One region of the Nocardiopsis sp. NPDC006139 genome, then DNA from elsewhere that is predicted to be linked to it. Evidence: predicted binding sites of a transcription regulator. Region 1 holds the regulator's gene; the other holds the start of a gene.
The links. Region 1 encodes LexA, which represses DNA repair genes until DNA is damaged. Its sites were predicted from a motif close to TCGAACANNTGTTCGA; they were not measured.
Positions count from the first base shown of each region.

Region 2: a site for LexA is predicted at 5,892-5,907, ahead of recA (recombinase RecA). Genes of this name have one in related genera too.

Region 1 is NZ_JBEXTT010000023.1:86,689-97,219, reverse strand. It holds gene leuS (leucine--tRNA ligase) at 209-2,704, shown strand; gene ABZ249_RS26230 (hypothetical protein) at 2,784-3,371, shown strand; gene ABZ249_RS26225 (hypothetical protein) at 3,371-4,030, shown strand; gene ABZ249_RS26220 (alpha/beta hydrolase) at 4,090-5,160, opposite strand; gene lexA (transcriptional repressor LexA) at 5,384-6,109, opposite strand; gene nrdR (transcriptional regulator NrdR) at 6,651-7,139, shown strand; gene ABZ249_RS26205 (vitamin B12-dependent ribonucleotide reductase) at 7,232-10,531, shown strand, end outside.
Region 2 is NZ_JBEXTT010000006.1:42,514-53,044, forward strand. It holds gene ABZ249_RS09535 (ROK family transcriptional regulator) at 1-256, shown strand, start outside; gene ABZ249_RS09540 (GNAT family N-acetyltransferase) at 345-812, opposite strand; gene ABZ249_RS09545 (DEAD/DEAH box helicase) at 892-5,556, opposite strand; gene ABZ249_RS09550 (DUF3046 domain-containing protein) at 5,651-5,845, shown strand; gene recA (recombinase RecA) at 6,017-7,177, shown strand; gene ABZ249_RS09560 (regulatory protein RecX) at 7,170-7,727, shown strand; gene ABZ249_RS09565 (glyoxalase superfamily protein) at 7,798-8,130, shown strand; gene ABZ249_RS09570 (prolyl oligopeptidase family serine peptidase) at 8,135-10,246, opposite strand; gene ABZ249_RS09575 (amino acid ABC transporter permease) at 10,431-10,531, opposite strand, start outside.

The DNA of each region.
Region 1 (10,531 bases):
TGGAGGGGAAGGAGGTCCGTAATCTCACGCAATGTCAGGTGACGCACCGTGACGAATGCGGGGTGCCGCGGCCGGTCCGGGGGCGCCGTCCACAGGCGGGGAAACCCGTCCGCGTCCCGGTCCCCCAGCCGATAACCTGAGGGGGAACGGATCTCGCATGTTGGTCCGCGGATCCCATGTACGACCGAACCCGAGGGAACAAGCAGCGATGACAGCGGTAGACGGCGACCAGACGACGGGCGACACCTACGACGCCCGCGCCCTCCAGGACAAGTGGCAGGCGCGCTGGGCCGCCGAGCTCCCGTTCCAGGCCGACGAGGACCCCGGCGACACCCGCCCCCGCTCCTACATCGTCGACATGTTCGCCTACCCCTCCGGCGACCTGCACATGGGCCACGCCGAGGCCTACGCCATCGGCGACGTGATCGGCCGCTACCGCTTCCAGCGCGGCGACAACGTGCTGCACCCCGTCGGCTGGGACTCCTTCGGCCTGCCCGCCGAGAACGCCGCCATCAAGAACGACTCGCACCCCGCCGCGTGGACCTACGCCAACATCGAGACCCAGGCGGCCTCCTTCCGCCGCTACGGCATCGCCGTCGACTGGTCCCGGCGCATCCACACCAGCGACCCCGAGTACTACAAGTGGAACCAGTGGCTGTTCACCCGGTTCTTCGACCGCGGGCTGGCCTACCGCAAGGACGGCCAGGTCAACTGGTGCCCCAAGGACCAGACCGTGCTGGCCAACGAGCAGGTCGTCCAGGGGCGCTGTGAGCGCTGCGGCACCGAGGTCGTGCGCCGCAGCCTGAACCAGTGGTACTTCAAGATCACCGACTACGCGCAGCGCCTGCTGGACGACATGGACCAGCTGGAGGGCGGCAACTGGCCGGACGAGATCCTGGCCATGCAGCGCAACTGGATCGGCCGCTCCACCGGCGCGGACGTCGACTTCGCCATCGAGGGGCGCGAGGAGCCGGTCACCGTCTTCACGACCCGGCCCGACACCCTGTACGGCGCCACCTTCTTCGTGGTGGCCGCCGACGCCGACCTGGCCGACGAGCTGTGCGCCCCCGAGCAGCGCGAGGCCTTCGAGGCCTACCGCTCCGAGGTCGCCAAGCTCTCCGACATCGAGCGCCAGACCACCGAGCGCCCCAAGACCGGCGTCTTCCTGGGCCGCTACGCGGTGAACCCGGTCAACGGCGAGCGCATGCCCGTCTGGGCCGCCGACTACGTCCTGGCCGACTACGGCCACGGCGCCATCATGGCCGTCCCCGCCCACGACCAGCGCGACCTGGACTTCGCCCTGGCCTTCGGCCTGCCCGTGCGCGTCGTCGTCGAGACCGGCGAGCCCGACCCCGCAGAGACCGGCGTCGCCACCACCGGCGAGGGCAGCCTGCGCGACTCCGGCCCCCTGGACGGCCTGTCCAAGGCCGAGGCCATCGAGCGCATCATCGGCGTCCTGGAGGAGCGCGGCACCGGCCGCGGCACCGTCAACTACCGCCTGCGCGACTGGCTGCTGTCCCGCCAGCGCTACTGGGGCACGCCCATCCCGATCATCCACTGCCCCGCCTGCGGCCAGGTGCCCGTCCCCGACGAGCAGCTGCCCGTCACCCTGCCCGAGCTCAAGGGCGCCGAGCTGGCCCCCAAGGGCGTGTCCCCGCTGGCCTCCGCCACCGACTGGGTCAACGTCGACTGCCCGTCCTGCGGCGGCCCCGCCCAGCGCGACACCGACACCATGGACACCTTCGTGGACTCGTCCTGGTACTTCCTGCGCTACATCTCGCCGCACCTGGACACCGCGCCCTTCGACTCCGACCTGGTCAACGAGTGGGGCCCCGTCGACCACTACATCGGCGGCAAGGAGCACGCGACGCTGCACCTGATGTACGCGCGCTTCTTCACCAAGGTCCTGCACGACATGGGCATGGTGTCCTTCACCGAGCCGTTCCGCCGCCTGACCAACCAGGGCCAGGTCATCAACCAGGGCCGGGCCATGTCCAAGTCCCTGGGCAACGGCGTCGACCTGGGCAAGGAGATCGACGCCTACGGCGTCGACGCGGTCCGGCTGACCATGCTGTTCGCCAGCCCGCCCGAGGAGGACGTCGACTGGGCCGACGTGTCCGTCGTCGCCGCCCAGAAGTTCCTCAACCGGGCCTACCGGGTGATGAACGAGGCCGGTGCCGCATCCAAGCCCGGCGCCGACCCGGCCGCCGGCGACATCGAGCTGCGCCGCGCCACCCACCACGCCATCGACCAGGTCACCAACCTGATCGAGGCCAAGCGGTTCAACGTGGCCATCGCCCGCGTCATGGAACTGGTCTCCGCCGCCCGCAAGGCCATCGACTCCGGCCCCGGCGCCGCCGACCCGGCGGTGCGCGAGGCCGCGGAGTTCGTGGCCGTCGCCCTGTCCCTGTTCGCCCCCTACGTGGCGGAGGAGGGCTGGGAGCGGCTGGGCCACACCGGCACCGTCGCCGTCGGGAACTGGCCCGAGGCCGACCCCTCCCTGCTGGTCCAGGAGACCGTGACCTGTGTCGTGCAGGTGCAGAGCAAGGTCCGTGACAAGCTGTCCGTTGCGCCCGACATCGACCCGGCCGAACTGGAAAGGCTCGCGCTGGCGTCAGAGAAGGCGCAGGGCTTCATCGGCGACAAGCAGATCCGCAAGGTGATCGTGCGCGCGCCGAAACTGGTGAACATCGTCGTCGGCTGACCACCGCGACGGCGGCCGCGACCCGCGGCCGCCGTCGCACCTCGGTCGATCGGCGGCCGGACAGGGAGGCGGTGACCGGTTGGGTCCCCTCGCACGGGCGGGTGTGATCGCGGCGGGCGCGGTGGTGGTGTCCGCGTTGGCGATCGGCGGCGGCCTGTGGGCCGCACAGGACGACCCGGACCGACCCCACCCCGGGGACGTCCACACCGCCGCGCCCGACTGCGGCGACCTCGGAGAACTGCTCGACGAGCACCTGCCCGGCGCGGTCCGCGACCTCGCCGAGCGCGGGCCGCTCACCGGAGGCGAGGGCACCGTGTGCCGGTGGACCTCCGCCGGGACCTCCGACACCCCCCGCCAGGGCGTCCTGCGGGTGGAGTACTCCGCCCTGTTCACGGACTCCACCGCCGAGGAGCCCGTCTCCGGTGAGGACCGGGTGAGCGCGGCCGCCGCCGCGCTGGCCCCCGACGCCGCTGAGACCGTGGACCTGTCCACCGGCCGGGGCCTGGTGTGGCGCGGCGGCTCCGGCGACACCGAGCTCGCCTTCTGGGCCGACAACCTGCTGGTCCGGGTCTCCTACACGGCCGTCACCGGCGGCGAACCCGTCTCCCCCGACGAGGGCCGGGCCACCGCGGTCGCCTTCGCCGAACGGATCGGAGCCTCCCTGTGATGCCCCCCGGGCAGCCGCCCGAGACCGTGCCCTCCAGCCAGCCGCAGAGCCGGGGCTGCGCCACCGCCGGCGTGGTCGCCCTCGCCCTCCTGCTGCTCTCCGCCGCGGGCGGCGCCGCCTGGTACGTGCTGACCCGCGAGGACCCCGAGACCGGCGTGTACGACGCGGCCCCCGGCTGCGAGGTCGGCGAGACCGAGGCCCTGGACGCCCGGGTGCCCGAGCGCGAGCTCACCCTGGAGGAGCCCGTCGGCGGCGCCGCCGACCCCTTCGGCCAGGGCTGGCAGTGCCGCTGGGCCACACCCGGCGGCGACGGCGACTCCGTCCCCGCCACCGCCACCCTCGTCATGGTGGCCGCGCCCAACCCGGGCGGGGTGGTCACCGCGCGGGAGAACTTCGCCGAGACCACCGGGGCCCAGAGCACCTCCCCGGTCGACGACCTGGGGGAGGAGGCGGTGACCTGGCTCGACGAGACCGGTTACACCACCTCCTGCGTGGCGGTGCGGGTGTCCAACCTCTACCTGGAGAACTGCTACTCGGCCGCCGCCGGGTACGACGGCCGCGAACCCGCCGACGAGGAGCGCCTCTCCGCCGGCGCCGAGGAGATCGCCCGCGCCACCGTGGACGCCCTTCCCGAGGAGATCACCGCCGAGGGCGACTGACCCGCCCCGGCGGATCGGGCCGCGGCGACGGACGCGCCGTCACCGCGGTCCGCCGCCGGTCACCAGGCGGTGTCGACGAATTCCGCCAGCGCCGGGGCGACCTGTGGGGCGAAGGGGCGCTCGGCGTCCAGCACCGTCGCCCCCGGCCCGTCCTCGTAGACGCGGAAGATGTGGTCGGCGTCGGGGATGTCCACCCGCTCGGCCTCGGGCAGGCCGGTCATCAGCCGGTCCACCTCCTCGCCGGTGATCTGGGCGTCGGCCTCGCCCCACAGCACCAGGACGGGGGTGTCCTCGGGCAGTTCCGCGGCCAGCTCCACCGGGTCCATCCGGTCCATCCGGGCCAGGAACCCGGTGTTCTGCGGCGAGTACAGGGTGCCGACGACGCCGGTGAGGTCGTCGGGGACCTCCCGGCCGCCGCGCACCGCGGCCCGACCGGCGCGGGCGTCGGAGAGCATGGTCACCGCCTCCGTCTCGGTGAGCTGCCCCGCCGCCTCGACCGCGCGCACCTGCTCGGTGAGCTGGCGGTCCAGCACGTCCAGGTAGCGGTCGCCCACCGGGGCGGCCAGCACCAGGGCCGGTGCGGCGTCCACCAGGGTGTGGGCGCGCAGCGCGTAGAGGGAGCCCTCGCTGTGCCCGACCACCGCGGTGCGGGCCGGGTCCACCTCGCTCTGCCCCACCAGCGCCTCGTAGGCCGCGGCCATCTGGGCGTCGAACACGTCCGGGTCCACCGGGGCGTCCGGGTCGAGGCCGCCCAGTCCGGTCTCGCCGCTGCCGAGCTTGTCGTAGCGCAGGGAGGCCACCCCCGACTCGGCCAGGAGGCGGGCGAAGTTGAGGTTGGTGTTCGCGTCGGGGCGCATGTCGGCGTTGCCGTCGCGGTCGGTGGGGCCGCTGCCCGAGACGATCAGCGCGCCCGGTACCGGGCCGGACGTGTCCGCGGGCAGGGTGAGGGTGGCGAACACCTCGATCCCGTCCACGGTGAAGCTCAGCTCCCGCTCGGAACCCGCCACCCCGGGCGGCGGGGCGGCCTCCTCCTCGGCCGGAGCGCAGGCGGAGGTCGACAGCAGGGCCGCGGCCGCGGCGACCGCCACGGCGCGCCCTCGGACACGCGGGAAGACGAGGGAAGCGAACACCCCCATAGCCTAGGCGCCCGGGAGGACGCCCGATGCCCCGGGCGGCCCGGAGCGGCGGGGGCCGCCACCCGTGTCCGGGACGGCCACCGGCCGCCGCCGCGGCGGCCCGCCGGTCGCACCCGTGGCCCCGCACGGGTGCGACATGTCCCGTACCGCCCGCGGACCCGCGCCCGGCGCCGCCCGGCGGGGCGGACCGGCCGGGGGACGACCGGGGGCGTACCGCTCAGACGCGGCGCATCACGGTGACGACCTTGCCCAGGATGGTGGCCGCGTCGCCGTTGATCGGCTCGTAGGCGTCGTTGCGCGGCATCAGCCACACGTGCCCGTCCTCGGTGCGGCGCAGCACCTTGACCGTGGCCTCCTCGTCCAGCAGCGCCGCGACGATGTCCCCGTTCTCGGCGTCCGGCTGCTGGCGGACCACCACCATGTCCCCGTCGGTGATGGCGGCGTCGGTCATCGAGTCGCCGACCACGGTGAGCATGAACAGCCGGCCCTCGCCGACCAGCTGCCGCGGCAGCGACAGCACGTCCTCCACCGACTCCTCGGCCAGGATGGGGCCGCCCGCGGCGATCCGCCCCACCAGGGGCACCCGGGCGGCGTGCGCCGGGTCGGACTCCTCGGCGGCGACCAGCGCGCGCACCCCGGGGCGGCCCGGCTGGCGCAGCTCCACGGCCCGCGGCCGGTTCTGGTCGCGGTACAGGTACCCCTTGCGCTGGAGCACCTTGAGCTGGTGCGCGACGCTGGAGGGGCTGGACAGGCCGACCGACTCCCCGATCTCCCTGATCGACGGCGGGTAGCCGCGCTCGCGCAGGTACCGCTGGATACAGTTCAGGACGCTCTGCTGGCGGGCGGTGAGCTTGGGCGCCTCCTCGGGCGCGCCCGCCTCGCCCACGGGCGCGAGAACGGTGGTGGTTGCGGAATCCAGGGGTCCGGGATTCTCCTCCGGCACGGCCGGCCTCCTCGGCATCGGTTCGGTCAGGGCCTGCTTGCACGACTGGCCACCACCGGTCTGCGACCGCTCCGGACCCTGTGTCCACGTGATGGCGAAACCGGCGTGAAATCAAGGCCAACGTTAGTCGTTGCGCACGGTGATATCAAACAAGCGTTCGAGGCCTGTGGGCAATTGCCGAGAGGATTTTCCGCGGCGCTTTTCCGGCCTCACTTACGTGTGTACACGTGTTCACGTCGCGTCGCCCCCGGAATGGCGGAAGATGTGCCGTCGGGTTCGAGAACGGGGGGATGCGGGGCGGATCACCCCCGGGCAAGGGCTCGACCGAAAACCCCGAGCCGCGCCGTGGAAGGGGATTCGCGGCGATATCCTGGGCGGCGCGCGGCTGTGACACGCGGGGCGCGCGAAAGTTGCGGTTCGTCCGACCCTCCGACTAGGTTCGACCACAACATCTGGTGTCGCTGTTTGAGGCGTCGGCCCAGGAGTTGTGGTTAAGTAGACCCAGGGTTGTCAGTTCGGCGAGGGAAGCAGGTGAGCCGGGATGCACTGTCCGTTCTGCCGCCATCCGGACACCCGGGTGATCGACAGCAGGTCCACCGACGACGGCGCGGCCATCCGCCGCCGCCGTTCCTGTCCTGCCTGCGAACGCCGTTTCACCACACAGGAGACCGTCCTGCTGATGGTCGCCAAGCGCTCCGGCGTCACCGAGCCCTTCAGCCGGACCAAGATCATCGCCGGGGTCCGCCGGGCCTGCCAGGGCCGCCCGGTCTCCGAGGACGCGCTGGCCAAGCTCGGCCAGCAGGTCGAGGAGGAGATCCGCGGCCGCGGCGTCGCGGAGGTCCCGGCCCACGAGATCGGCCTGGCCATCCTGGGCCCCATGCGCGACCTCGACGAGGTCGCCTACCTGCACTTCGCCAGTGTCTACCGCGGTTTCGAGAGCCTCGCCGACTTCGAGGCCGAGATCGCCAGCCTGCGCAGCGACCGCGAGGCCGAGGCCCGGGCCAAGGAAGAGGCCGACACTACGGCCTGACGCACCGCTCCCCGGGGGCGCCGAGGGAACGCCCCCGAGCGACGGTTCCGCGCGCGGGCCGCGCCCGCGCCCTATCTTCGGGGGACTCCGCCATGACGGAAACCACCAGCGGATCGACGGGACGCAAGGGCAAGGGGAGGCGCAAGGGGCTGAAGATCCCGCGGATCTTCACCACCGAAGGCGTTCATCCCTACGACACCCTGGAATGGGAGCGCCGGGACGTCGTCATGACGAACTGGCGCGACGGAACGGTGAACTTCGAACAGCGCGGGGTCGAGTTCCCCTCGACCTGGTCGATGAACGCCACACAGATCGTCGCCGGGAAATACTTCCGGGGCGCGCTCGGCACCCCGGAACGGGAGTGGAGCCTCAAGCAGCTCATCGACCGGGTCGTCGGCGTCTACACCCGCACCGGCCGCGAGCACGGGTACTTCGCCGGCGAGGCCGACGCCGAGGTCTTCGACCACGAACTCAAGTACGCGCTCGCCCACCAGCTCTTCAGCTTCAACTCACCCGTCTGGTTCAATGTCGGAACCCGCGCGAAGGCCCAGGTGAGCGCCTGCTTCATCCTGTCGGTCGACGACACCATGGAGTCGATCCTCGACTGGTACAAGGAGGAGGGGATCATCTTCAAGGGCGGCTCGGGGGCGGGGGTCAACCTCTCCCGGATCCGCTCCAGCAGGGAACTGCTCTCCTCCGGGGGCAGCGCCTCGGGGCCCGTGTCGTTCATGCGCGGCGCCGACGCCTCCGCGGGCACCATCAAGTCCGGCGGGGCCACCCGGCGGGCCGCCAAGATGGTGGTGCTCGACGTCGACCACCCCGACATCGGGGAGTTCATCGACACCAAGGCGCACGAGGAGCGCAAGATCCGGGCGCTGCGCGACGCCGGGTTCGACATGGACCTGGGCGGCGCCGACATGGCCAGCGTCCAGTACCAGAACGCCAACAACTCGGTGCGGGTCTCCGACGCGTTCATGCGCGCCGTCGAGGACGGCGGGCGCTTCGGCCTGGTCGCCCGCACCACCGGCGAGGTCGTCGACGAGGTCGACGCCAAGGCCCTGTTCCACCGCATGGCCGAGGCCGCCTGGGAGTGCGCCGACCCGGGCGTCCAGTACGACGACACCATCCAGGACTGGCACACCACCCCCGAGTCCGGACGCATCACCGCCAGCAACCCGTGCTCGGAATACCTCCATTTGGACGATTCGTCCTGCAACCTGGCGTCGGTCAACCTGCTCGCGTTCCTGCGCGAGGACGGCACGTTCGACGTCGAGGGGTTCACCCGGCTGACGGAGCTGGTCATCACCGCGATGGACATCTCCATCACGTTCGCCGACTTCCCCACAGAGAAGATCGCCGAGACCACCCGCGCCTACCGCCAGCTCGGCATCGGCTACGCCAACCTCGGCGCCCTGCTCATGGCCACCGGCCACGCCTACGACTCCGAGGGCGGGCGCGCCGTCGCCGCCGCGATCACCTCGCTGATGACCGGCGTCGCCTACCGGCGCAGCGCCGAGCTGGCCGGTGTGGTGGGCCCCTACGAGGGCTACCGGCGCAACGAGGCGTCCCACATCCGGGTCATGCGCAAGCACGCCGCCGCCAACGGCGCCCTGCGCACCGTCGGCGCCCTGGAGGAGCCGATCCACGCCGCCGCCACCCGCGCCTGGGCCGACTGCCTGGAGACCGGCGAACGCCACGGCTGGCGCAACGCCCAGGCGAGCCTCCTCGCGCCCACGGGGTGCCTGACCGGGGACACCCTGGTCACCACCGACCGGGGGCTGACCCGGCTGACCGAGCTGGGCGATGTGCGCGGCCCCCGTTGGCAGGACCTGTCCGCCACCGTCTCCACGGACGAGGGACCGAGGCGGGCCACGAAGTTCTACGTCAACGGCGAGGCGCCCACCCGCCGCATCGTCACCGAGGGCGGCTACCGGCTCCAGGGAACGCACACCCACCGGATCAAGGTGGTGGACGCGGACGGGGCCTGGAGGTGGAAGCGCTTCGCGGACATCGCCGAGGGCGACCTCGTCCCGCTGCAGCTGGGAACCCTCGTCGGCGTCCCGCGGAACGTGGCGCTGCCGGTCCTGGACCAGGCCTACTACACGGGCGACCGGGGGGTCACCGTCCCCGACACGGTCGATGAGGAGCTGGCCGAACTCGTCGGCTACTTCATGGGGGACGGCAGCCTGCACGCCGAGGGGATCCGGCTCTGCGTCGCCGACACCGACGAGGACGTCGTCGAACGCCTGGCCGTCCTGGCCAAAGACTGCTTCGGGCTGGTCCCGAAGGTGACGCGCAGGCAGGGCTACCTGGAGGTCCTGCTCTCCTCGGTCCGGCTGGCCCGGTGGTGGAAGGCGGCCGGGTTCGCCAAGGGATCGCCCGGACAGGACCACACGGGCAAGGGGTGGACGCCCCGGGTGCCCTCGGCGGTCCTGGAGGCCAACGACCCCGCCGTGTACGCGGCCTTCCTGCGGGGCCTCTTCGAGGCCGACGGCACAGTGCTCGAAGGGGTCCCGAGCCTGTCCACCGCACACGACGCTTTCGCCGGGGAGGTGCGCACCCTGCTGCTGGCCCTGGGCATGGCGACCACCACCCGGACGACCCGCAGCGGCCTGGGCGGGGACCTGTACATCCTCCGGCTGCGCAACCTCGACCACGCCCTGCGCTTCGACGAGGCGGTCGGCTTCCTGGGCGACCGCAAGAACCGGCTCGTGGCGGACCTGGAACCTGACCGCGCGCCGAAGCGGGACCGGATCGTGCTGCCGCGTGCGGTCTGGGACGACCTGGTCCCGCCGGGGCACCCGCTCCGCGGCGACGTCCTGCAGGCCCTGCGCAAGTACGCGGGTGTGCCCCGCCGCACCGCCTCGCTGGTCCACGCCGAGACGCCGGACACCCGTCTGGGGCGCGCCCTCGGGTACCTCTTCGAGCGGGTGGCGGCCAACGAGGACGGGGGCGTGCAGCCCACCTACGACCTCTCGGTCCCCGACAACGTCACCTATGTGGCCAACGGGCTTGTCAGCCACAACACCATCGGGTTCATGATGGACTGCGACACGACGGGGATCGAGCCGGACTTCTCGCTGGTGAAGTTCAAGAAGCTGGTCGGCGGCGGGTCCATGCAGATCGTCAACCGCTCGGTGTCGCGGGCCCTGGAGCACCTCGGCTACCAGCCCGAGCAGGTCGAGGCGGTCGTCGAGTACATCGCCGAGCAGGGCCACGTGGTCGACGCCCCCGGCCTGCGCGAGGAGCACTACCCGGTCTTCGACTGCGCCATGGGCCGCCGGTTCATCGAGCCCATGGGCCACGTGCGCATGATGGCCGCCGTGCAGCCGTTCCTGTCCGGGGCGATCTCCAAGACGGTGAACGTGCCGGAGGAGGCCACCGTCGAGGAC
Region 2 (10,531 bases), on a different contig from region 1:
CTTCGCCGAGCGGCTCGCCCGCGGGGTGGCCGCCGTCAGCGTCATCATCGACCCCGGCCTGGTCGTGCTGGGCGGCGACGTCGCCCAGGCGGGCGGCGTCAAGCTCGCCGAGCGGGTGCAGGCGGCCACGGCCCGCATCGCCCCCAACGCCACCGAGATCGCGCTGGGCGCGGTCGAGGGCGGCCCCGTCGTGCGCGGCGCCCTGCTGCACGCGCTGGAGCACGCCCGCGACGAGGTGTTCTCCTCCACGGTCTGAGCGGTCCGGCCCCCGGCCGGCCGCGACCGCGCCCTCCCCCGCACGGTGGGGGAGGACGCGGCCGGGCCGCGACCGCGCCCCCGGCGGGTCACCCCGCGGGGCGGGCCATGGCCACCCGCGGCCGCACCCGGATCGGCTCCTCCTGTTCCCACAGGTCGCGCAGCCCCGGTCCCCACTCCCGCGGCGGCAGCACCGCGAAGCCGCGGGCCGCGTACCAGGGGCCGTTCCAGGGCAGGTCGCGGAAGGTCGTCAGGGTCACCCGGGGTGACCCGGCGGCGGACGCCCCGGAGCACACCGCCTCCAGCAGGGCCGACCCGACCCCGCGCCGCCCGTGGTCGGGGTGCACCGCGAGCTGTTCCAGGTGCACGCCCCCGTCCAGCGGCAGGGTGACGGCCAGCCCCAGCACCGCGCCGTCCGCCACCGCCACCAGGACCCGCTCGGCGTGCTCGAACACCTCGTGCGGATCGTCCGGCGGCAGCACCACCCCGGCCTGGGCGAACAGCGTGTCCGCGGCCAGCGACGCCGCCACCGCGCCCGCCTCGTCCCCGGGCCCCATCGGCCTGATCTCCATCGTGCTCCCCCCTGTGCGAACGCCCGCCATCATGCCCGGGACCGAACGCCGCCACCAGGGGTTTTCACGGGCGCAGCCGCAGCCCCCTGGGGGTGGCGTGGAACCCGGCGGACACCAGCGCGGCGTCCAGCGGCGTCCCGAACACCTCGGTCCCGTCGGCCCGCTCCACCGTCACCGTGCCCAGCGCGCCGGTGCGCACCACCTCGGCCAGGGCGGCCGCGGCCCTGGCCAGTTCCTGCGGGGAGGCCCCCAGGGTGAGCGCGGAGCGCCCGCCCCGGCCCGTGTAGAGGGTGGGCCGCCCGTCGTCGACCACCACCACCGCACCCGCCGTCCGCGCCGGGCGGCCGCCCTCGCCCGCCTCCGGCCAGGGCAGCTCGCGGCCGAACGGGTTGGCCGGGTCGTCGGCGGCCAGCACCACCGGCGCCACCGCCCCGCCCCGGTTCTCCCCGGCCAGCGCCCGCAGGCGGTCCACCGCGCCGGGCAGGGCGAACTGGGCGCCGCCCAGCCCCGCCACGAAGTAGCCGCGGCGCACCCGCCCGGCCTCCTCCATCGACCGCAGCACCCGGTACTCGTCCGGGGAGATGCCGCCGCCCTGCCAGCCCTTGACCAGCAGGCCCTGCCGCTCCAGCCGGGCCTGCACCGACGCCAGGACCCGCCGGGTGGGGTCGGCCTCCCGCTCGGGCAGCACCGACCAGCGGCCCGCCGCCGTCGGCGGCCCCGACCGGGTCGGCAGCACCGCCCGCGGGGCCCGGCCCGGCCGCGGCCTCCGCGGGGGCCGCACCGGGTCGCCGGCGCCCAGGAGGGCGCGCACCGGGGCCAGGGTGTCGTTGGCGACCACGCCGTTCCAGACCAGCGACCACAGCGCCGCCACCAGGTCGGCGTCCGAGGGGGCGCCGATCCCGCCGTCGCGGGTCACCCGGTCGGCGAGGTCGCGGAAGAACAGCGCGCCGCCCTCGCGCAGTGCGGACAGCACCGCGTGCTCCGGCGAACCCGGCTCGGGGAGCACCGGGGCGGGCGCCAGCTCCGCCGCCTCGTCCGCGGGGAGCAGGACGATCCGGCCGTCCCCGCCGGGCAGCGGGCCGGCGCCCGCCCACACCACCTCCCCGGCCTGGGTGAGCTCGTCCAGCATCCGCGGCTCGTAGCCCTCCACCCGGGAGGGCAGCACCAGCGACTCCAGCGCCGAGGCGGGGACGGGCGCTCCGCGCAGCGACTCCACCGCCTCGAACACCGCGTCCGGCCCGCGCCACCGCTCGCCGGGCACCGCCCGCTGCCAGGCCGGGGCGAACCGGGCCAGCGCCGCCGGGTCGACCGGCTCCACCTCCGCCCGCAGCCGGGCGATCGACCCCCGCCGCAGGCGGCGCAGCACGTCGGCGTCGCACCACTCCGTCCCGGTGCCCCCGGGACGGAACCCGCCCCGCGAGACCCGCCCCTCCCGGGCCAGCACCCGCAGCATCCCGGCGACGGCCTCCTCGCCCAGGCCCAGCCGGGCGGCGGCCGCGGCGGTGGTGAACGGCCCGTGCGTGCGCGCGTACCTGGAGACCAGGTCGCGCACCGGGTCGGCCGCGGGCTCCAGCAGAGCCCGCGCAACCCCCGGGGGCGCCGGCACCCCCAGCGCGTCCCGCAGCCGCGCGACGTCCTCCACCGCGCACCACCGCTCCACCGGCCCGCCCCCGCCCGGAACGGCCGCCGCCGGGTCGGGCCCGGCCGCGTCGCCGTCGGCGGGCTCGGGCGGCTCCACGGCGCCGGGCAGCGGCATCCGCACCGCGCGGCCCTCCTCCTCCAGGGCGGCCAGCCACTCCGCGCGCACGCCCCGGGCGGCGGCCTCCGCCGTCGTCAGCGGCCCCAGCTCCCGCAGCAGGTCGGCCGCGGCCTCCCCGTCGCGAACCGGGGCGGCGGTGCGCTGGAGCAGGCCGTCCACCTCCGCCACCACCCCCGGGTCCAGTAGGTCCCGCAGGTCGGTCCGGCCCAGCAGGTCCGACAGCAGCGACGGGTCCAGGGCCAGCGCCCCGGCGCGCGCCTCGGCGGCCGGGGCGTCCCCCTCGTACAGGAACGCCGCCGTGTACTCCATCAGCAGCGACCGGGCGAACGGCGAGGCCCGGTCGGTCTCCACCTCCACCACGCGCACGTCGCGCGAGCGCACCCCGCGCAGCACCTCCACCAGCGCGGGCACGTCGAACAGGTCCCGCAGGCACTCGCGCGCCGTCTCCAGCACGATCGGGAACGACCCGTAGCGGCCCGCCACCGACAGCAGGTGCGAGGCGCGCAGCCGCTGCTGCCACAGCGGCATCCGCCGGTCCGGCCGCTGCCGCGGCAGCAGCAGCGCCCGGGCCGCGCACTCGCGGAACCGGGACGCGAACAGCGCCGACCCGGTCAGCTCGTCGGTGACCACCGCCTCCACGGTCTCGGGGTCCACCGCCACCAGCTCGGCCAGCACCCCCGGTTCGTCCAGGCCGCCCACGGTGTCGGGCAGGTTCAGCACGATCCCGTCGTCCCCGTGCAGCACCCGGCTCTCCACCCCGTACCGCTCCCGGATCCGCGCGGCGACGGCCAGCGCCCAGGGGGCGTGCACGCGGTCGCCCAGCGGCGAGTGGACCACCACCCGCCGGTCGCCCACCTGGTCGCGGAACCGCTCGATGACCACCGTGCGGTCGTCGGGGACGTGACCGGTCGCGTCCCGCTGCTCGGCGACGTAGGCCGCCAGGTTGCGGGCCGCCCACGGGTCCAGCCCCGAGAACTCCGCCGCCGCCTCCCGCGGCGCCTCGCCCAGCCTGCGCACCGCCGCGCCGATGGCCCGGCCCAGCTCCACCGGGCGGCCCTGGGCGTCGGCCTTCCAGAACGGCATCCGGCCCGGCCGACCCGGGGCCGGGGAGACCAGCACCCGGTCGGCGGTGATCCCCTCGATCCTCCAGGTGGTGGAGCCCAGGACGAACACGTCGCCCACCCGGGACTCGTACACCATCTCCTCGTCCAGCTCCCCGACCCGGGTCGGCGCTTTCTCCGCGCCGGCCAGGTGCACCGTGTACATGCCCCGGTCGGGGATGGTGCCCCCGGCGACCACCGCCAGCCGCTGGGCGTCGGGCCGGGCCCGCAGGACGCCCTCACGGCGGTCCCACACCAGGCGGGGCCGCAGCTCGGCGAACTCGTCGGAGGGGTAGCGGCCCGACAGCATGTCCAGGACCGACTCCAGCACGCTGTCGGCCAGGTCGGAGAACGGGGCGGCCCGCCGCACCACCGCGGCCAGCTCCGCCACCGGCCACTCGTCCATCGCGACCATCGCGACGATCTGCTGGGCCAGCACGTCCAGCGGCGACCGGGGCATGCGCAGCGGCTCGATGTCGCCCGCGCGCATCCGCTCCACCGCCACCGCCGTCGTGAGCAGGTCGCCCCGGAACGCCGGGAGGAACACCCCGCGCGAGGTGCCGCCCACCTGGTGCCCGGCCCGCCCCACCCGCTGGAGCCCGGACGCCACCGACGGGGGCGCGGCCACCTGCACCACCAGGTCCACCGCGCCCATGTCCACACCCAGCTCCAGGCTGGAGGTGGCCACCACGCAGCGCAGCCGCCCCGCCTTGAGGTCGTCCTCGACCACCGCCCGTTCGGCCTTGGACATCGACCCGTGGTGGGTGCGGGCGATGACCGGCGCGGCGCCCCGGCTGCTCCCGGACTGGGCGATGACGAGCGCGGGCACCTCCGCGGGCGGCAGGTCGGCGCCGTGGCGCTCGGCGTACAGGTCGTTGAGGCGGGCGCACAGCCGCTCCGCGGTCCGCCGGCCGTTGGTGAACACGATGGTGGACCGGTGCTCCTCCACCAGGTCCAGCACCCGGCGCTCCAGGTGCGGCCACAGCGAGCCGGCGCCGGCCGGGGGGCCCGCGGCCGGAGGGGCGCCCGCGGGGGAGGCGTCCGCCGGGACCGGGGGGCCGGGGGCCTCCAGCGGCTCCACCTCCGCGCCGGTCTCCTCCGGGTCCCCGGGGCCCAGGGCCCGGGGCGGCGGGGGCAGGTGGGGCTCCTCCATGTCGAACACCGGCACCGCCACGCTCAGGTCCAGGTGCGGTGCGTCCGGCGGCGCCACGATCGCGGCGCCGCCCAGGAACTCCGCGACCGTCTCCGCCGGGCGCACCGTCGCCGACAGGCCGATCCGCAGGGTGCGCCGGTCCACCAGCTCCTCCAGCCGCTCCAGGCTCAGGGCCAGGTGGGCGCCGCGCTTGGTGCCCGCCAGGGCGTGCACCTCGTCCACGATCACCGTCTCCACCCCGGCCAGCCCCTCGCGGGCCCGCGAGGTCAGCACCAGGAACAGCGACTCGGGGGTGGTGATGAGGATGTCCGGCGGCCGGGTGGCCATTCGCCGCCGCTCGTCCGCCGGGGTGTCGCCGGTGCGCACGCCCACCGACACGGGGGACACCGGGGCGCCCGACTCCGCGGCGGCCGCGGAGATACCCGCCAGCGGGACGCGCAGGTTGCGCTCCACGTCCACGGCCAGCGCCTTGAGGGGCGAGACGTACAGCACCCGGCACCGGCGGGCCGGGTCCTCGGGGACGGGGGAGGAGAGCAGGCGGTCCAGCGACCACAGGAACGCCGCCAGCGTCTTGCCCGACCCGGTCGGGGCCACCACGAGGGTGTCCTTCCCGCCCGCGACCGACGCCCAGGCGCCCTCCTGGGCCGGGGTCGGTCCGCCGGGGAAGGCGCGTTCGAACCAGGCCCGGGTGGCGGGCCCGAAGAAGGACGGTGTCATCCGTTAAGTCTGCACCCCGGGGGCGACGATTCCGGGGAGGCGGCCTGTGGACGACGGCCGACACCGGAGCGGGGGATCGACGATACTGGGGCCGATGAGACTGACTGTTTTCTGGCACAACATGTACGAGCAGTTCGGCGAGGCGTACGCGCAGAGCCTGGCCAAGGACTACGTGATCGAGGGGCTGGGCTCGCGCACCGTCGAGGGGGCGCTCGCCGACGGGGTCGCGGCCAAGGAGGTCTGGCGGGCCGTCTGCGACGCGTTCGACCTCCCGGCCGCGGCGCGCTGACCACAGGGGAGAAGAGGGGGGACGCGTTCGCGCGTTCGAACGGAAATCGAACAGGGGTTCGGGTAGGCTGGGTTTTCCACAGGCCGACGCCGGACATCGCGATTGTCGGACCGACCGCGTAGCGTCGTGCGCATCATGAAGAAGAAGGCATCGACCCAACAGGGGTATCCCGTGGCATCTGGAGACCGAGAGAAGGCTCTCGAAACCGCCCTCGCGCAGATCGAGCGGCAGTTCGGCAAGGGCTCCGTCATGCGCCTGGGCGACGACGACCGTCCGCCCATCGAGGCCATCCCCACCGGGGCGATCGCCCTCGACGTGGCGCTGGGCATCGGCGGCATCCCGCGCGGCCGGATCATCGAGGTGTACGGCCCCGAGTCCAGCGGTAAGACCACCGTCGCGCTGCACGCGGTGGCCAACGCGCAGCGGATGGGCGGCATCGCCGCGTTCGTCGACGCCGAGCACGCGCTGGACCCCGAGTACGCCAAGAAGATCGGCGTCGACACCGACAACCTGCTGCTGTCCCAGCCGGACACCGGCGAGCAGGCGCTGGAGATCGTCGACATGCTGATCCGCTCCGGCGCCGTCTCCATCATCGTCATCGACTCCGTGGCGGCCCTGGTGCCCCGCGCCGAGATCGAGGGCGAGATGGGCGACAGCCACGTCGGCCTGCAGGCCCGGCTCATGTCGCAGGCGCTGCGCAAGATCGCCGGCGCGCTCAACCAGACCGGCACCACCGCGATCTTCATCAACCAGCTCCGCGAGAAGGTCGGCGTGATGTTCGGCTCCCCGGAGACCACCAGCGGTGGCCGGGCGCTGAAGTTCTACTCGTCGGTGCGCCTGGACGTGCGCCGCATCGAGACCCTCAAGGACGGCACCGACGCGGTCGGCAACCGCACCCGCGTCAAGGTCGTCAAGAACAAGGTCGCGCCGCCCTTCAAGCAGGCCGAGTTCGACATCCTGTACGGGGTGGGCGTCTCCCGCGAGGGCAGCCTCATCGACCTGGGCGTGGAGCACGGCATCGTGCGCAAGTCGGGCGCCTGGTACACCTACGACGGCACCCAGCTCGGCCAGGGCAAGGAGAACGCGCGCAACTTCCTGCGCGACAACTCCGACATCGCCAACGAGGTCGAGAAGAAGATCAAGGAGAAGCTGGGCGTCTCCACCGGCGACGACAGCGCCTCGGGTCCGGAGGACCCCAAGGCCGCGGCCGCCGACAAGGCCCCTGCGGACAAGGCGGCCCCCGCCGCGGCTCCGGCGGCGGCCGACAAGGCCCCCGCCAAGAAGGCCCCGGCCAAGACCACCACCGTCAAGGCGCCCGCGACGGATGCGTGAGGCCGACACCCCGCCGGACGGCGACGGCCCCGACGCCGCGCCGTCGTCCGGCGGGGAGAAGGCACTGAACAGGGCCCGCACCCTGGCCCTGCGGATGCTCGCGCACAAGCCGCGCACCGCCGCGCAGCTGGAGGCCGGCCTGCTCCGCCGCGGCCACGAGGAAGAGGTCGTGGCCGCGGTCATGGAGGAGTGCACGCGGGCCGGACTGGTCGATGACGCCGTCTTCTCCCGCGCCTGGGTGAGCTCGCGCCACCACGGCCGGGGGCTGTCCCGTGCCGCGCTCACCCGTGAGCTGCGCACCCGCGGCGTGGCCGAGGAGACCGTGCGCGACGCGGTCGCCGAACTCGGCGACGAGGAGGAGGCGGCCGCCGCCCGGGCCCTGGCCCGGCGCAGCCTCTCCGGCAGCCGCGGCCGCGAGCGTGAGACCCGCGTCCGCCGCGCCCTGGGCGTCCTGGCCCGCAAGGGCTACGGCGGCGGCCTGTCCTACCGGATCGTCCGCGAGGAACTGGAGGCCGAGGGCCTCGACCTCGACCCGGACTTCCCGGAGTGAGCCTCACCCCGGTGGACGTGCCGCGGCGGTGGCGGCCGGAGTGGGAGTACACCGTGACGGAGGATGCGACATGACCGAGGAGGCCGTCCCGATCCTGCGGGTGGCCGACGCGGAGGCGGCGGTGCGGTGGTACGCGCGGCTGGGGTTCGCGTTCGGCTGGGAGCACCGGTTCGAGCCGGGGTTCCCGGCGTTCGTCGAGGTGCACCGGGGGCGGGTCCGGCTGTTCCTGTCGGAGCACGAGGGGGACGCGCGGCCGGACACCCTGGTCTACCTGCGGCTGAACGACATCGACGCCGTGGCCGCCGAGTTCGGCGTCCCGGTGGAGGAGGCGCCGTGGGGCCGCGAGCTGGAACTGCGCGACCCCGACGGCAACCGGCTGCGCATCGGCGTCCCGACCGACTGAGCGGTCAGGCCTCGGGGGTCCGGGCGGCCGGCTCGGCGACCGGTGCCGCGGCGTCCGGCTCCGGGGCGGGCTCCCCGCCGGGGGCCTCCGCGGCGGCCGCGCCGTCCGGCGGGGCCTGGACCGGTTCGGGTTCGGGCTCCGGTTCGGGGCGCGGGGCGGGCGGCTCGGTGGCGAGCTCCAGCGGCGGCGCGTCCGACGCGAACCCGAACACCCGCGCGTACAGCGCCAGCTCGGCCTCCAGCGACTCCCTGCGCGCCTTCTCCCCGGTGAACCCGTGCGCCTCGCCCTCGAACTCCACCAGCGCGTACGGCACCTTCCGCCCGCCCAGCGCCGTCGCCATGGCGAACGCCTGGTCCGGGGTCACCACCGGGTCGTCCAGGCCCTGGAGCAGCAGCACCGGCACGTCGATCTCCGAGGCCAGGTTGATCGGCGACCGCTCCCGGTAGCGCTCCACGAACCCCGGCAGCAGGCCCACCAGCGTGTCCAGGAACCGCGACTCGAAGTCGTGGGTGGTGCGCACCAGCCCCAGCAGGTCGGTCACCCCGAAGTAGGACACCCCGCAGGCGAACACGTCCCCGGTGACCGCCACCAGCGCCGTGTACCCGCCCGCGCTCGGCCCGCGCACCGCCAGCCGCTCGGGGTCGGCCTCGCCCCGCTCCACCAGGGCCCGGGCCACGGCGGTGACGTCCTCGACGTCCACCACGCCCCACTCCTTGTGCAGGCGCTTGCGGTAGGAGCGCCCGTACCCGGTGGACCCGCCGTAGTTGACGTCCACCACGCCGATGCCCCGGCTGGTGAAGTACGCCTTGAAGGGGTCGAACGCGGTCGTGGCGTGCGACACCGGGCCGCCGTGCACCCACACCGCGTACGGCGCGGGCCCCGCCGCCGTGTGCTCCGGGTGGGTGGGCGGGTAGACGTTGGCGTGCACCGGGGCCCCGTAGCGGCCCGGGAACGTGGCCTTGCGGGGCACCGGCAGGTAGGCGGTGTCGGGGACCGACTCCATCGACCCGCGCAGCACCTCCACCCGCCCGGTGGCCGGGTCCAGCCGGACCAGCGACTGCGGGACGGTCGGCGAGGCCGCCACGCCCACGACGGTGCGCCCGTCGGTGTCGAGCATCGACCACGACGTCAGGTCGGTGTCCACCGGGGCCAGGTCCAGGGTGTCGGGGTCGTACACGCCCGGCACCATGTCGGCGTCGCCGTGCAGCGCCACCACCTTCCCCGAGTCCAGCACGCAGAACGACCGGTCGCCCAGTCGCCCCGGCGGGGAGTGGAACTCCTCCTCGGCCGGGTACAGCGCGATCGCCGGGCCGGTGAGCCCCACCTGGTACAGGTTCCAGAAGCCCGGCCAGTCCGAGGCCGCGTACAGGGAGGTGTCGTCGATCCACACCGGGGAGACCACCGACTCCTCCGAGGAGCCCTTGAGCGTGTACTCGCCGGTCAGCCCGTCCCCGTCGAACAGGCCCATCCGCAGCTCGGTGCCGTCCCAGGGCATCTTGGGGTGGTTCCACCGCACGTACGCCAGCCTGGTCCCGTCGGGGGAGGGGGTGGGGGAGGCGTAGAAGTCGGCGCCCGAGACGATCTCGCGCACGGCGGACGGGTCGGAGGCGCCCCGGCCCGACAGCGGCACCGACACGATCGACCGCCGCACCGTGCCCTGGGAGTGCTGCTCGCGCACGCACAGGACGCTGCGGCCGTCGGGCCCCAGCGTCGGCTCCGCGTAGCGCAGCGCCGCGGGCCCGTCCGGTTCGGGGGTGAGCGGGACCGGCGCGGCGGCGCCGTGCTCCAGCAGGTACAGGCGCTGGTCGGGGGAGTTGACGAAGACGACGCCCATGCGCACCAGCGCCTTGTCGTCGCGCCGGGGCACGGGGCGGAAGGCCCGGCCCCCGTACTCGTGCACGCGGCTGCCCACGCTCCACGGGGCGGCCAGCAGCTCGGTCAGGGTGCCGTCGGCGCCGCGCCGCATGATGGTCCGGCGGCCCTCCTCGGGCCGGCTCTCCTCCCACCACACCTCGTCGCCCACCACGGAGGGGAAGGCGAGGGCGCGCACCCCACGGGCGACGTCGGCGGCGCTGATGGGCGATGGCCAGGAGCCGTGGCTCGACAGTTCAGACATATCCCGCTCAGGATGGGTCGTGGGGTGTATCCGATGACATGTCGACCTTAGTCCTCGCGGGGCCGCGTGTGCAGTCCCGCCGGATCCCGTATCCGTCTTGTGAGGGTCCGCCCGCCCCGCCGGGGCGGGAACGCCGACGGCCCCGTCCACGGGGTGGACGGGGCCGTCGAACGGGTGCCGGGGACTAGGGCTTCTTGGGCCCCGCCGTGCCGTCGGGCCCCTCGGAGGGGCCCTCCGAGGCGGCCGCACCGGCGGCCGTCCCGGTGGCGTCGACCGCGGCCGGGG